2 regions of the Streptomyces mayteni genome follow, and region 1 is predicted to be linked to the other one. Evidence: riboswitches for the same ligand, from Rfam matches in the RefSeq annotation. Region 1 holds a riboswitch; the other holds the start of a gene.
The links. A riboswitch is a leader RNA that binds a small molecule or an ion and turns the genes downstream of it on or off. The one in region 1 is predicted to bind ZMP and ZTP.
Positions count from the first base shown of each region.

Region 1 (7,406 bases):
CGGCCGCCGTGAACTCCGCGGCGACCTCGGCGAAGTCCCGGGTGCCAGCGGGCAGCACCCGGGGCGTGAGCTCCACCGTCGCCCGGTCCACGGCGTCGCTGACCGCCCGGGTGACCAGCCAGCTGTACTCGTCCGCCGTGCGGTCGTCGATCAGGCCGACCCGGCGGGCACCGAGCTCCTGCGCGAGCACCAGCGGGATCGCGCCGGCCGCCGTCCCGGTGTCCGGCCGCCCGAGCAGCAGCGTGTCCTCGGCGGCGCGCGGCTCGAAGTTCCCGGCGGACAGGGCGAACAGCGGCATGCCGGCCGCCCCGTACGCGTCGGCCGCGGCCCGCGCGACCGCGTCCGCGGTGGGGCCTATGACGGCCATCACCGCCGGGTCGGCGATCAACGACCGCGCCACCTCGGCCGCGCGCTCGGCGTCACCGCCGTCGTCCACCTCGCGCAGGCTCAGCGAGAAGCCGAGGTCGCCCAGCGAGTTCAGCTCCTCGACGGCCATGGTGACGCCCCGCCGCTGGCCCTTGCCGTACTTGGCGTGCGGGCCGGTCAGGTCGGCGTGCAGCCCGATCGCGTAGTGGCCACGGCCCTCGGCCGAGGCCGCGCCGCCGGACCGCGGCAGCAGCAGCCTGGCGGTGAGCGCCCCGCCGAGCAGCAGCGCGCCCGCGCCGCCGATCGCCGTCAACACCCGGCGCCGCGACGACATCGGCTCGGGCGCGGGTTCGGGCGGCGGCTCCTGGGCCGCACGCGGCGGCCTGGCGGGCGGCGGCGGTTCCGGGTCGAGCCACTCGGACAGCTCCGGCCCCGGCGCGGGCAGCCGGGCGTGGAAGCGGTGGTTGACGTCGGCCGCGACCGCCGAGGGCAGCCAGCCGGCGGAGTGGCCGACCCCCGCGGCGTCGCCGGCGTCCGCGAGTTCGGCGCGCAGGTCGGCGGCGGTGGGGCGGAGCATCGGGTCCTTGGCCAGGCACGCCTCGATCACCTCGAGCAGGCTGCGGGGCACGTCCGCCAGGTCGGCCGGCTCGTGCACCACCCGGTGCAGCAGCTCGCGACCGGTGCCGGTGCCGAAGGGGTGGCGGCCGGTGGCCACGTAGGCCAGCACGCAGCCGAGCGAGAAGACGTCCGTGCCAGGACCTGGCGGCGTGGCCCCGCCGCGGGCCTGCTCGGGCGACTGGTAGCCGGGGGTGCCGCCGACGGTGCCGGTGCCGCCGAAGCCGGTGAGCCGGGGTCCGTCGGGCACCAGTTGGACGTGGCCCGGGCGCACGTCCTGGTGGACGAGGCCGGCCTGGTGCACGGCCGCCAGCGCCTCGGCGAGCATGGCCCCGACCGTCCGCACCGGGCCGCGCGGCAGCGGGCCGTGCGCCGCGACCGTCTCGGCGAGCGTGGGCCCGGGCACGTAGGGGAAGGCGGCCCACATGGTGCCGCCCGCCGTGTCGGCGGCCAGCACGCCGACCAGGCAGCGGGCCGACACGTGCCGGGCGGCGGCCACGTCGCGTTCGAACCTGGCGCGGAACTCCGGGTCCCTGGCGTGCTCACGGCGGATCACCTTGAGCGCGGCCGGTGCGCCGCCGAGCGACCTGGCGAGGTAGACGACCCCGGTGCGGCCGTCGGCGATCCGCCGCAGCAGCCGGTAGCCGCCGATCCGCCGGGGGTCCGACAATTCGAGATCCCTCACCGCAGCTCGCTCTCCGCCCGCGACAACATCAGTTCGAGGCCCGCGTTGAGCAGCGCCCCGACGTCCTCCTCGTCGTAGCCCCCGGTGCCCTTGACGGCGAGCGCCACGGTGACCGGGCCGAGCCTGGCCACGCCCCACAGATAGGGGTGCGGGCCGCCGGGACCCCGGCCGTGGTACTCGCCGCCCTCGTGGATCATGTCGTCGGCCGCCAGCTGGCCGCGGACGCCGTAGGGGGCGCCCTCGGAGCGCAGCCCGGTGATCCGCTCGCCCTCCCTGAGGGTCTGCTCTGGGCAGCGCAGCCCCTCCTCGAGGGTGGCCGCCATCCGCTCGTCGGCCACGGTCGTGCTGCGGTACACGGTGACCGAGGACATCACGCGTAACGGCTCGTCCCGCTCGTCGGGCGCCGGGTGTTCGCTGTTGCGCGAGAGGCTGGCGAGCACCTCGTCGGGCAGCGCCTCACGGCGCCAGACGCAGCCCTCGTCGAGCACCGCCCAGGTGGCGGGTTCCGACTCGAAGGGATCCTGCTCCAGGAATCCGTCGCCGAGGTCGGCGGGGCCCGCGGCGACGGCCCTGGCCAGGTCGAGGGCGGCCGCCGGATCGGCCGGCGGGGCGACGACCCGGGGCGAGGCCCCGTCCGACGCCCCGCTCGGCGGTGACGAGCCGTCCGCGGCGCCCCGCCCACCGCCGCCACCGTCGTCCGCCGGCCCGTCGCCCGCGTCGGCGGTGGTGCAGCCGAACAGCAGCACCGCCGTGGACACCGCCAGCGCGGCGCGCACCTGCCTCAGGTACCGCACCGTGACCTCCCGAGTCCGCTGAGTGGGGGATCACCCTAGCGTCCCGGCCCGACAACCGGCAGTGCCGGCCGACCCGATCGCCGCCCACCAGGCCGAAACGGGATGGCGGCCGGCCGGCGCGGTCAGCAGACTTCGAGGCATGGAGCTCCTGCCGCCCGGCGAGTACGCGCCGTCCCTGTCGTATCTGAACACCGCGAGCCACGGTCTTCCGCCGGCCCGGGCGGCCGCCCGGCTGCGCGCGGCGCTCGCCGACACGCAGGAGGGCCGGATCGATCCGGGGGCCAACGCGGCGGCCCTGGAGGCGGTACGCGCCGGCTATGCGGAACTGGCCGAGATCTCACCCGAACGAGTGGCGCTCGGCTCCGGCGTCGCCGTGCACGCCGCGCTGATCGCCGCCGCGTTGCCGCCGGGCTCAGAAGTGCTCTGTCCCGAGGACGAGTACACCTCGCTGGTGACGCCGTTCGCCCGGCGGCCGGGGATCAGGCTGCGCGAGGTGCCGCTGGCCGAGCTGGCCGGGGCGGTGGACGGCTCCACGGCGCTGGTGGCGTTCTCGGCCGTGCAGTCGCTCGACGGCCGCACGGCCGACCTGCCGGCGATCCTGGCGGCCGCCGGTCGGCACGGCGCGCGGACGCTGCTCGACACCACCCAGGCGCTCGGCTGGCTGCCGCTCTCCGCGGGGGACTTCGACTTCACCGTGTGCGCCGGCTACAAGTGGCTGCTCTGCCCACGCGGCACCGCCTTCCTGACCGTGCCAGAGGACGGCGGCGGTCTTGTCCCGCTGCACGCGGGCTTCACGGCCGCCCGCGCCTCCCGGCGGGGCCCCTACGGGCCGGTGGCCGAACTGGCGGCGGGCGCCCGGCGGTTCGACGAGAGCACCGCGCTGCTGCCGTACCTGGCGGCGGTCGAGTCGCTGGGCCTGGTGGCGGAGTTGGGGCGGCCGGCGATCCAGGCGCACGACGTGGCGCTGGCGACCAGGTTCCGGGCCGGGCTGGCGCGGATCGGGCTGCCTGCGGTGCCCGGCGACTCCCCCATCGTGTCGGTGCCGGGCGCCGCCGGGGCCGAGGCCCGGCTCGCGGCGGCGGGGGTGCGCGTGGCGGCGCGCGGCGGCGGTCTGCGCGCCGCCTTCCACGTCTACAACACCGAGGCGGACGTGGACCGGGCGCTCGAAGCGCTGGCGGACGCCCGTCAGGCGTCGGGCGGGTAGCACGTATGAGGTTGGTTTAGCTCGATCGTGTGGTGGTCGGTTCCTAGGCTTGCATCGCTACGGACAAGGCGGGTTAGCGTGGGGGGCGATCTGGGATGCCGGGTGCGGCGCCAGTGCACGGGGCCCCCGCTCCACCGGAGTGATGGTTCGGGGCCTCCCCGTCGCTCTTGGCCGTACCTGGCTGGCCAGATCACACAGGGAACCGGCCTCCCGGGATCGGACCACGCACAGGATGCGTGTCGCTGCCTCGGGGTTGAGTACGCCGGGGACCAGTGCGCCCAAGACCGTTCGGGGCGTGCGGCTGACCGGGCAAACTCCCGCCCAGTCCTAAGGAACGGTTCTTGGCGACGCCGATGGCGTCCAGCACAACCGGCAGCTCCCCGGCACGTAGGGGAAGGCCACCCGGTCCACCGCCGTGGCGTGCTCGACCTCGGCCAGGGTGGCCGCGTCGAGCGCCACGGCGGCGGCCGCGACGGTGTCGCGCGCGTCGTCGTAGGCGACGTCCACGCCGACCACCACGGTGCCGGGGGCGCCGGGTGCGGGGCCCGAGTCGTCCAGGCGGGTGTGCGGTCGCAACCGTTCCTGGACGGCCTCGGCCTCGGCCTCGGTGGCCGGGGTGACGTGCGGGTGGACGAGCGGGATGTCGGGCACGCTCAGCTCAGGTCGATCCCGGGGTAGAGCGGGTGCTTGGCGAGCAGGTCGGCGGCGCGCTTGGCGACCTGGTCGGCCACGCCCTCCTCAAGCCGGTAGGTGGCCTTGGACGGCTTGCCGTTCTTGGCGGTGCCCGGGGTGGTGCGGGAGAGCACGACGTCGATCAGCTCGGCGACCTCGTCCATGCCGGCGGTGTCCAGGCCGCGGGTGGTCAGCGCCGGGGTGCCGACCCGGATGCCCGAGGTGTACCAGGCGCCGTTGGGGTCGCGGGGCACCGCGTTCCGGTTGGTGACGATGCCGGCGTCGAGCAGCGCGGCCTCGGCCTGGCGGCCGGTGAGGCCGTAGCCGGAGACGTCGATCAGCGCGAGGTGGTTGTCGGTGCCGCCGGTGACCAGGCGGGTGCCGCGGCGCAGCAGGCCCTCGGCGAGGGCGCGGGCGTTGTCGACGATGCGCTGGGCGTAGTCCTGGAAGGCGGGCTGCCTGGCCTCGGCGAGGGCCACGGCCTTGGCGGCCATCACGTGCGGCAGCGGGCCGCCGAGCACCATGGGGCAGCCGCGGTCGACCTGGTCGGCGAGCGAGTCGTCGCAGAGCACCATGCCGCCGCGGGGGCCGCGCAGCGACTTGTGGGTGGTGGTGGTGACGATCTGGGCGTGCGGCACGGGGTCGAGGTCGCCGGTGAGGACCTTGCCGGCGACGAGGCCGGCGAAGTGGGCCATGTCGACCATCAGCGTGGCGCCGACCTCGTCGGCGATCTCGCGCATGATCCGGAAGTTGATCAGCCGGGGGTAGGCGGAGTAGCCGGCGATCAGGATCAGCGGCCGGAACTCGCGGGCGGCGGCGCGCACGGCGTCGTAGTCGACCAGGCCGGTCTCGGGGTCGGTGCCGTAGCTGCGCTGCTCGAACATCTTGCCGGAAATGTTCGGGCGGAAGCCGTGGGTGAGGTGGCCGCCGGCGTCCAGGGACATGCCGAGCATCCGCTGGCTGCCGAGGTCGCGGCGCAGGGCGGCCCAGTCCTCCTCGCTGAGGTCGTTGACCTGGCGGGCGCCGGCCCGCTCCAGGGCCGGGCTCTCGACCCGCTGGGCGAGCACCGCCCAGAAGGCGACGAGGTTGGCGTCGATGCCGGAGTGCGGCTGGACGTAGGCGTGGCGGGCGCCGAAGAGCTCGCGGGCGTGCTCGGCGGCGATGGACTCCACGGTGTCGACGTTGCGGCAGCCGGCGTAGAAGCGGCGGCCGACGGTGCCCTCGGCGTACTTGTCGCTCATCCAGTTCCCCATGGCGAGCAGCACGGCGGGGGAGGCGTAGTTCTCGCTGGCGATGAGCTTGAGGGACGCGCGCTGGTCCTCGATCTCGGCGCCGATCGCGTCGGCGATCCGCGGTTCGACGGACCTGACCACGTCGAGACCGCTGCGGAAGGCGGTGGAGACGGTCGGGTCGGCCGCTGGCTCGTGGGTCATGGTGGGCCTCCTTGACAGCATGAGTCGCGATGGCCCAGGCGCACGGCTCCACATCGCACAGCTCGGGCCGCTTCCCGATGGTTGCCCCCATCCCGACGCGCCAGTCACGGCCCGCGTGTGAGGGTAGCACCGCTGGTCGCGGCCGTGTCGCGGGTGTCCACGCGGTGGGGCACGGTGGAGGTGGGGCGGGGTTCGGTGCCCCGTTTTCCCCTTCGTCTTCTTCTTCGTCCTGGCATGGAGGCCGGCATGAGCGAGCACATCTACCGGGTGACCGAGATCGTCGGTTCCTCACCGGAGAGCGTGGACGCGGCGGTGCGCAACGGGATCGCCCGGGCGGCCAAGACGCTGCGCAACCTCGACTGGTTCGAGGTGACGCAGATCCGCGGCCATGTCGAGGACGGGGTGATCGGCCACTACCAGGTGGGCCTGAAGGTGGGCTTCCGGCTGGAGGACGCGTAGGGCAGGCGGAAACCCTGCCGCCCCCGGCCGACGGGCGTCGGCCGGGGGCGGCAGGGTGAATCTCGGTGACGCGTCAGCGCCAGCGGGCCAGGAAGGAGCTCCACCAGCCGCTCTTGGCGGGGGTGGACGGAGTGGCCTGGACCGGCTGAGCCGGGGCGGTGGCCTTGGTCGGGTCGGGCGTCCTGGTCTGGAGGCGCACCGGGGTGAAGCTGGCGGGGAGCTCGACGAGCCCGCGCTGGAACGGGCTCGGCCGCCAGGCCAGGTTCTCGACGGGCACCGCGAGCTCGATGTCGGGCAGCAGGTTGAGCAGCCGTTCGATCGCCCCGACGGCCATGAGGGTGGCCGGGTCCTTGGCCGGGCAGGCGTGCGGTCCGGCCGACCAGGCGAGGTGGGCCCGCTTGCTCAGCATCTGCCGGGAGGCCGAGAGCGCGGGGTCCGTGTTCGCGCCCGCGAAGCTCACCACGACGGGATCACCCGCGGCCAGCTTCATGCCGAAGAACTCGATGTCGCGGGTCGGGTAGTGCACGCCGTAGTTGGGGACCGGCGCGTTGTTCCACAGGACCTCGTCCACCGCGTCCTCGACCAGCAGCGCGCCGCCGTACTGCCCGCCGTAGAACCGCTCGTCGGAGAGGACGAGCATCAGTCCGGTGCCGATGAGGTTGCGGACGGGGTCGGCGCCGGCGGCCGTCATCGTGAACAGCTGGTTGGCGATCTCCTCGTCCGACAGCGCGGACGGGTGCTGGATCATCCACGAGGTGACGTCCTCGCCGGGCTGGGCCCGCTTGATCGCGACCAGCTCGGCCAGGCACTCGGCGGTCTGCATGGCCGCGGCCGCGGCGTCCTCGCCGGCCCACACCGCAGACCAGCCTTCCGCCAGCCGGTCACCGAGGTGGGCCGGGCAGCCGAAGATGTCGTTGACGACCAGGAGCGACACCAGCTTGGCGTACTCGTCGACCAGGTCGACCGTGCCCCGGGTGCTGAACTGCTCGATCAGGTAGGACGAGATCCGCTCCACCTGCCGGCTGAGCCGGTGCGTGTCCACCTTGGCCATGCTGTCGCTGATCGCCTGACGCAGCCGCAGGTGCTCGGCACCGTCGGCGAAGAAGGCGTTGGGCCGGTGGGCCATCATGGGAACGGCCGGGCTGTCCAGCGGTATGCGACCCTCGTTGAGGTCCCGC
Region 1 is NZ_BAAGPR010000067.1:4,960-12,365, forward strand. It holds gene ACYVPE_RS25690 (bifunctional serine/threonine-protein kinase/ABC transporter substrate-binding protein) at 1-1,666, opposite strand, end outside; gene ACYVPE_RS25695 (hypothetical protein) at 1,663-2,460, opposite strand; gene ACYVPE_RS25700 (aminotransferase class V-fold PLP-dependent enzyme) at 2,600-3,664, shown strand; partial or broken gene ACYVPE_RS25705 (endonuclease V) at 4,043-4,321, opposite strand; gene ACYVPE_RS25710 (glycine hydroxymethyltransferase) at 4,318-5,769, opposite strand; ZMP/ZTP riboswitch at 5,795-5,887, opposite strand; gene ACYVPE_RS25715 (dodecin) at 6,016-6,228, shown strand; gene ACYVPE_RS25720 (cytochrome P450) at 6,302-7,406, opposite strand, start outside.

Region 2 (7,406 bases), on a different contig from region 1:
GTCAACGGCGGCATGGGCCTCCGCGACCACCTGGACGAGGCCGTCGACCAGGCCGGCGGCGACGACTTCGTGTTCCAGGTCGTGATCTACAACCTGCCGGGCCGCGACTGCGCGGCGCTCGCCTCCAACGGCGAGCTCGGCCCGACGGAGATCAACCGCTACAAGAGCGCCTACATCGACCCGATCGCCGACATCCTCGCCGACCCGGCCTACGCCGACCTGCGGATCGTCACCGTGATCGAGATCGACTCGCTGCCGAACCTCATCACCAACGTCAGCCCGCGGGAGACCTACACCCCGCAGTGCGACACGATGAAGGCCAACGGCAACTACGTCGAGGGCGTCTCCTACGCGCTCTCGGAGCTGGGCAACATCCCGAACGTCTACAACTACATCGACGCCGGCCACTACGGCTGGATCGGCTGGGACGACAACTTCGGCGCCTCGGCCGACCTCTTCTACCAGACCGCCACCCACGGTCAGGCCACGGTCGACGACGTGCACGGCTTCATCGTCAACACGGCCAACTACGGCCCGACCACCGAGCCGTACTACACGATCAACGACTCGGTCAACGGGACGTCGGTCCGACAGTCGGACTGGGTGGACTGGAACCGCTACGTGGACAACCAGTCCTTCGCCCAGGGCTTCCGGCAGGAGCTGGTCGGCAACGGGTTCCGATCCGGGATCGGCATGCTGATCGACACCTCGCGCAACGGCTGGGGCGGCTCCGACCGGCCGTCCGGGCCCGGTCCGCGCACCGACGTGAACGCCTTCGTCGAGGGCAGCAGGCTCGACGGTCGCATCCAGGCCGGCAACTGGTGCAACCAGTCGGGTGCCGGTCTCGGCGCCCGACCCACGGCGGCTCCGGCCTCCGGGATCGACGCCTACGTCTGGATCAAGCCGCCGGGCGAGTCGGACGGTTCGAGCTCCGCCATCCCGAACGACGAGGGCAAGGGCTTCGACCGGATGTGCGACCCGACGTACCAGGGCAACCCCCGCAACAACAACAACCCGTCAGGCGCGCTGCCCAACGCGCCGCTCTCCGGCCACTGGTTCTCCGCCCAGTTCCAGCAGTTGATGACCAACGCCTACCCGCCCCTGTGATGCGGCGGCACGGCTGACGACCAACCCCTGAGAGGGGCTGGGGCACTCGCCCCGGCCCCTCACCCCTCACCCCGCGTGCTGCCGAGCGGCGGCGGAGACCGTCTGGGCCAGCAGCACCGCGATCGTCATGGGCCCGACGCCACCGGGCACCGGCGTGATCAGCCTGGCCCGGCCCATCGCCGCCTCGGTGTCGACGTCGCCGACGTTCCCCGGGCTGTAGCCGGCATCCACGACGACGGCCCCCGGCTTGATGTCCTGGCCGCCGATGAACCTGGCCCGCCCGACCGCCGCCACCAGCACGTCGGCCTCCCGGACCACCGAGGAAAGGTCCTCCGTGCGCGAGTGACAGTAGGTCACCGTGGCATCCCGGGCGAGCAGCAGCATGCCGACCGGCCGTCCCAGAATGGGGCTGCGCCCCACGACCACGGCGCGCTTCCCGGCGAGATCCACCCCGTACTCGTCCAGCAGCCGCATGATGCCGCCCGGGGTACACGAGACGAAGCCGGGCAGACCGAGGCTCATCACCGCGAAGGAGTGCGCCGTGACGCCGTCGACGTCCTTCTCGGGCGCGATCGCCTCGAACGCGGCCCGCTCGTCGATGCCAGGACCGACGGGATGTTGCAGCAGGATGCCGTGCACCTCGGGATCTCGCGACAGGTCGCCGATCGCCTCGACGAGCTCCGCCGTGGTGGTCGTGGCCGGCAGCCGCGTGTGCCGCGACCGGATGCCGACCTTGGCACACCTGGCCTGCTTCATCCGGACATAGGTCACGGAGGCGGGATCATCGCCCACCAACACCGTGGCCAGACAGGGCTCGACGCCCGTACGCCTGGCGAACTCCACGGCCCTGTTGGCGGTTTCCGCCAGAACGCGCCTGGCCAAACCGGTCCCGTCCATGAGACCTGCGGTATGAACGTGGGGCATGACGACCTCCCGAGCATCGCGACGACAACGCCCAGGCGCACGGCATGCGACTCCTCGGAGCCGCTCCCCGGTGGTGCTCCACCTCAGCGCCAGTCACGGCCCGCTCGTCACTGTAGCGGAGGTCCGCTCAGCGGGAACTCGGCCCGCTGGTGCCAACGGTCGCCGTCGCTCACCCACAGGCTCACGGCCTCGACGTCGGCGATCAACGGCAGTCGCGCGGTCAGTGTGGCCTCCACCTCGTCGAACACCACCCCCGACTGGCGCTGGGCGACGGTCAGGTGCGGGGTGACGTCCTCGAACAGCCCATCATACGGGGGCACTTCGGCCCACCGCGCCACGACGGCCTCGGTCAGCGCCCGAAAGGGCTGGTCGGGCCCCGGCACGAGGTACAGGATCTCCGGGAATCGCCGGCACTCCTCGAACCGGACGCTGAACGGCCGGTGCGCGCCGAACAGCGCCTCCAACTCCCCGAGCACGCCGGCATCGATCCGATCCACGCCGAGGAACGGCACGAGCACCGTCACATGCGCCGGAACCCCGGCCCCAGCCGAACGGTCAAACCGCCGCCGCCACTCGCCGACCAGCGGCTCGGCTTCCTTCACCACGACCAACAAGGCCGTCTCACCGACGCGGTACGGCATGCGACTCAAACCCCCCGGCCGAACGACCCCACCCGGGCCGCGCCGACGAACCCCCGCCAGGCGCCGGGCGTGAGGACCAGGGCTGCCCGGTCACGATCCTTGGTATCCCGGACCGCCTGGGTCCCGTCGGCCAACCTGCCATGCTCCAGGCAGTTGTTGCCGCTGTTGCTGTAACTGCTGACGTGCCACCGCGCGCCGGCCAGTTCGCGCTGTGCTGTCATCCTCGCCCCTATGCCTGCCTGTGGTATTCCTCCATGAGCGCTTCGATGTGCGTCCTGGAGTCCGCGGGCGACATTGCCGCAGCGGTGTGATCGTCCCACGCGCGCGAGTACCGGCGCACGTGATGCTCCTGCTCCAACAACGTACTCGCGGACAGGTGCTCGAGCCAGACATAGTCAGCCTGCGGTGCGCCTCTCATGCTGAGGATCGAATACGGCGTGTACTGGTCCGGAGGGAGGCTGCGTCGGAGTGGAAGCACTTGGATGTTCACGTTGCGGCGCCGGCTCAGCCCGAGCAGATGGTCAAGCTGGTCCGCCATCGTCCGTGCCGAACCAACCATGGAGTGCAACGCCGTGACGTCCAGTACCGCACGGAGCCGGACCTGACGGCTCTCCAGCAGCTCCTGACGCTTGCGGCGGGTCTCCCGCATCACCTTGGCGTCCGACTCGGTGCGCTGATGGCGGAAGATCTCGTCCATGTACTCCTCGGTCTGTAGCAGCCCGGGCACGAGTTGATTCTCGTAGGTGCGGATCAGCGAGCTGTCCGCCTCCAGCGTCAGGTAGTCCCTCAGGTCGTTGTGGAGCAGCGGGCCCTGCGATGTCCACCAGTCCCGCTGGCGCAGTTGCGCCGCGAGGCGTCTGAGGTTCTGGCGGTCCTTCGCCTCGTCGACGCCGTACAGCGTCATCAGGTGGTCGAGGTCGAGCGGGCGGACGCCCTGCTGACCGGCCTCGATCTTGCTGATCTTGGGCTGGCCGCTCTGTAGCTCGCGGGCCGCGTCTCCCATGGTCAGCCCGGCGGCTTCGCGTAGCCGTCGGAGTTCGTTCCCGAGTCGACGGCTGCGCATGGTGGGCATCTGGGTCTTGGCCATGGGGTTCATCATGGTCGCGAAATCCCGTGTTCAACAACGGGTGTTCAGGTGTTCGCTGGTTCGCTCGAATCTAAAAGGAATACTTGCGATTCGAATCAGGATCACGCCACGCTTGAGGCCGACAACCTCTGCGTAGGGGAGGACTCACGTGAACGAGAGGACGGCGGACGACGTGCGGGCGGAGCTTGGGCGCCTGCTGGCTAACGCCCGCATCGGACTGCCCGAGCTCGCGAAGGGCGGTGGCGGAGAGCCGGACGGATCGATCCACCTGGGCAGCTGCTCGCTGGCCTCGGCCCGTCGCCTGGCCGAACTGCTGCGTCGCGCACCGGCGGCGATGCCCGCCGAGGGGACCCTGGTCTTCGACGAGGACACCCGGATGGTCGCCGTCGTCGCCGAGTGCGTGACGCAGTATGTGTGGCTGCGGTTGCCCGACGCCGAGGAGTGCCGATGGCAGGCGGAACCAAGCCTCGTCCGGCTGATCGCCCCGAGCGAGATCCCGGGCCGTGGCCCGGCCCTCTGAACATGGCCGGATCACGCGCCGTCTGCGGCGTGGAGCGAGTACATAGAGAAGACATCAGTGTTGCAACCATGCGCAACCACATCACAGGGGAGGCAGTGATGGCACTGCTCTTCATCGGGATTGATCCGGAGACCGGCGGAGGGAACTGTCCGGCGGTCTGGGTGGACACGGTCAGGAAGGCTGAGCCGGAGCTCTTGTTCCAGGGCTGGCTGGCAGACGCCGCGACCGAGGCCGAGTGTCTGACGGACAGTCCCAGGCCCGATACCGAGGCCATCGTCCGACTTCCGGCCCGGATGGTGCCGCTCATCAGGGAGGCATGCGATGCCGCGGAACGTGCCTGGGTTCGATGAACTGCTCGACTCGGCGGTGCACATGGCCGCGCACCTGGAGCTGCGTGACCACTATGGCGTCGACGAGGAGCGGCAGGTGGTGTCCGCCTGGCGGGCCAATGACGTCGTGCCCGCCTACGACTCGGAGTTCTGGCGACCTTGGGTGCCGCTCATCGAGCGGACTGTGGCGCGCGGTGTCCAGGTGCGGCGAGCGCGGGTCGTGTCCGAACCGGTCACCGAGTACATCCGCTTCGAGCATGCCATCACCGAGGTGAATCTGCGAGCCGGAGAACAGGTGCGCTGGCTGCCGAGGCGGCTTGCGTCGGATCTGGCGCTTCCCGGGAACGACTTCTGGCTGATCGACGATACGATCGTGCGCTTCAACATCTTCTCTGGTGATGGGGTGGCCCTCGAACCCGAGATGTCCGAGGACACATCGGTGATCAAGCTCTGCGCCGATGCTTTCGACGTGGTGTGGGAGCGGGCTGTTCCGCACGCGGAGTTCACCGTCTGACACAGCACGCACCGGGATAGCCAGTCAATGACCGCTTCACCCTCGTCCGCAGCCCAGGCCGCACGTGAACGACTCGCGTCGCGGCTTGTCGATCTTCGGAAGACGGCGGGGCTCAAAGCGGTCGAGGTCGCTGCCCGGTGCGGTTGGCACAAGTCGAAGGTCTCCCGCATAGAGAACGGGCGGACGCTTCCCTCGGACTCGGACATCCGCGCCTGGTGCCGAGCGTGCGGCGCCGACGAACAGGTTCCCGAGCTCGTTGCCGCGTCCCGCACGGCGGATGAGATGTACGTCGAATGGAAGCGAATTCACCGCACCGGGATTCGGCGGCGCCAGGAGACAGACGTCCCGCTCTACGACCGGACCGAGCTCTTTCGCGTCTACTGCTCCAATGTCGTGCCAGGGCTTCTCCAGACACACGGGTATGCCGAGGCACTGCTCGGCACCATCAGTGAGTTCCAGGGGACTCCGAACGACGCGTCCGAGGCGGCGTCGGCGCGGTTGGCGCGTTCGCGGGTCATCTTCGAGGGGCGGCATCGCTTCGTCCTTCTCGTCGAGGAGCCGGTGTTGCGTTATCGGATCGGCAGCCCGGCAGTGGTGGCCGGTCAACTCGGTTACCTGCTGGAGGTCATGTCGCTGCCGGCCGTGGCGTTCGGCGTGATTCCGTTCAGTGCGCCGCGCACGCTGTGGCCCGTCGAGACCTTCATGATCTTCGACGACGAGCGCGTCCAGGTCGAGACGTTGTCCGCCGAGATCAACATCGCCTCGCCGGTCGAGATCGGGCTGTACGTCAAGGCATTCTCCGAGCTGCACCGGATGGCTGTGTACGGTCCCAGAGCCCGGTCCCTGGTCACGGCGGCGATTGACGCTCTCGGGTGACGTCGGCGCAACTTCATAGAACTTCGTTGAGGCCGGATTCGGCGCGCTTCTACCGTCGCTCGTATGAATCGAGACAAGCCGTCGAACCTCTACGAACTGCCCCTCCAAGAGCCTGAGTTCGTCGCCTTCTGCGGCGGCAACCTCGGCGGGGAGCACGAGACGTGTCTCGCCGTCGCCGAGATCCCCGGTGCGGCTGACGGCTACGTGCTGCGCGACACGAAGCGGGAGGGGTCCCGCCACGAGGTTCGGGCCACCGTCCAGGAACTTGACGCCTTCGCCCTCGGCTGGGCCCGGCGGAGGGGGCTGACGCTCTGAACCGGAACATGACCGGCGAACGTTGGCTGGGCCACTGGCACGGGTACGGCCCCTGGCTCGGCAGCGGCAGGGAGTACGGCGACGAGAGACTGCGCCGCCCTGGCCCATCCGCCGACGATGAACAGACTCGCCAGTTCCTCGACGCGACGGTGCCCCCCATGATGACCGGACACTGGCTGCTCCGCCGGCGACAGACCGCCGCCCACCGCACCTGGCCCACGGCATCCGGCGCTGTCGAGTGGCTGAGCGGGCGGTACGGGGTCAACCCACCGGCCGTTCGTGAGGACGGCCATCCCACTTGCTTCGGCCTGGCCGTCAAGGCCGCCCATGCGATCGATGCGCTGACCAGGGGGAATGACGTGGCCTGGGTGTACTGGACCACGACCGGATCCCTCACGGCCAGCTCCGTGGTGTCGTGCCCCAACCGTCACCACCCGAGGATCGCGTGCCCGCTTCCCCTGCGCACCATGGAGGAGTGAACGATGTCGCTTGATCTCCTGGTGCGCAACGGCTCCGAAGAACTGGTGGGTTCATGGCCCGCCGAACCCCGGCTGACCCGCAGGCCGAACACGCTTCTCGAACGCGCGGTCACCATGGCCCTCCTGGACACCTATATCGACCATGGCCTGTTGGCGCCGCAGCACGTTGCCGTGGTCAAGGATGGGCAGGCCGTTCACCCGGGGCGATACTCGCGGGACGGGGTGCTGCGGCCCGGGAAACTCCGCGCCCTGCTCGCCGAAGGATTCACGGTCAGCCTGCGCGAGATCCAACGGCGCGAGCCCTACCTGGCGGAGATGTCCGTGCGGATCAGGGATGAAACGGGTTATCCGAACCATGTCAGCGCGATCATCAGCCCGCCCGGGGGGCGAGGGCTGGCACACCACTGGGACCAGTTCACCGGAATCGTCACGCAACTCGCTGGCCGCAAACGCTGGCAGCTCTGGCGGCCCGTCGTGGAGTGCCCCACGGGGGAGTATCTGTCGTCGCCGGATCTTTGGAGCCCGGAGTTGCAGAAGCGCCTGGAGGATTCTCCGCCGGACGCCGAGTTCGAGTTGGTTCCTGGAGACACGCTGCTGCTTCCCAGAGGGTGGCT
Region 2 is NZ_BAAGPR010000045.1:2,253-9,658, forward strand. It holds gene ACYVPE_RS20240 (glycoside hydrolase family 6 protein) at 1-1,107, shown strand, start outside; gene ACYVPE_RS20245 (bifunctional 5,10-methylenetetrahydrofolate dehydrogenase/5,10-methenyltetrahydrofolate cyclohydrolase) at 1,174-2,031, opposite strand; ZMP/ZTP riboswitch at 2,054-2,138, opposite strand; gene ACYVPE_RS20250 (2'-5' RNA ligase family protein) at 2,139-2,672, opposite strand; gene ACYVPE_RS20255 (DUF397 domain-containing protein) at 2,678-2,893, opposite strand; gene ACYVPE_RS20260 (helix-turn-helix domain-containing protein) at 2,902-3,759, opposite strand; gene ACYVPE_RS20265 (hypothetical protein) at 3,908-4,279, shown strand; gene ACYVPE_RS20270 (hypothetical protein) at 4,378-4,629, shown strand; gene ACYVPE_RS20275 (DUF6879 family protein) at 4,601-5,122, shown strand; gene ACYVPE_RS20280 (helix-turn-helix domain-containing protein) at 5,150-5,998, shown strand; gene ACYVPE_RS20285 (DUF397 domain-containing protein) at 6,062-6,313, shown strand; gene ACYVPE_RS20290 (hypothetical protein) at 6,322-6,792, shown strand; gene ACYVPE_RS20295 (JmjC domain-containing protein) at 6,796-7,406, shown strand, end outside.
Region 2: linked by a shared signal. The riboswitch ahead of ACYVPE_RS20245 (bifunctional 5,10-methylenetetrahydrofolate dehydrogenase/5,10-methenyltetrahydrofolate cyclohydrolase) and the one ahead of ACYVPE_RS25710 (glycine hydroxymethyltransferase) in region 1 are both predicted to bind ZMP and ZTP.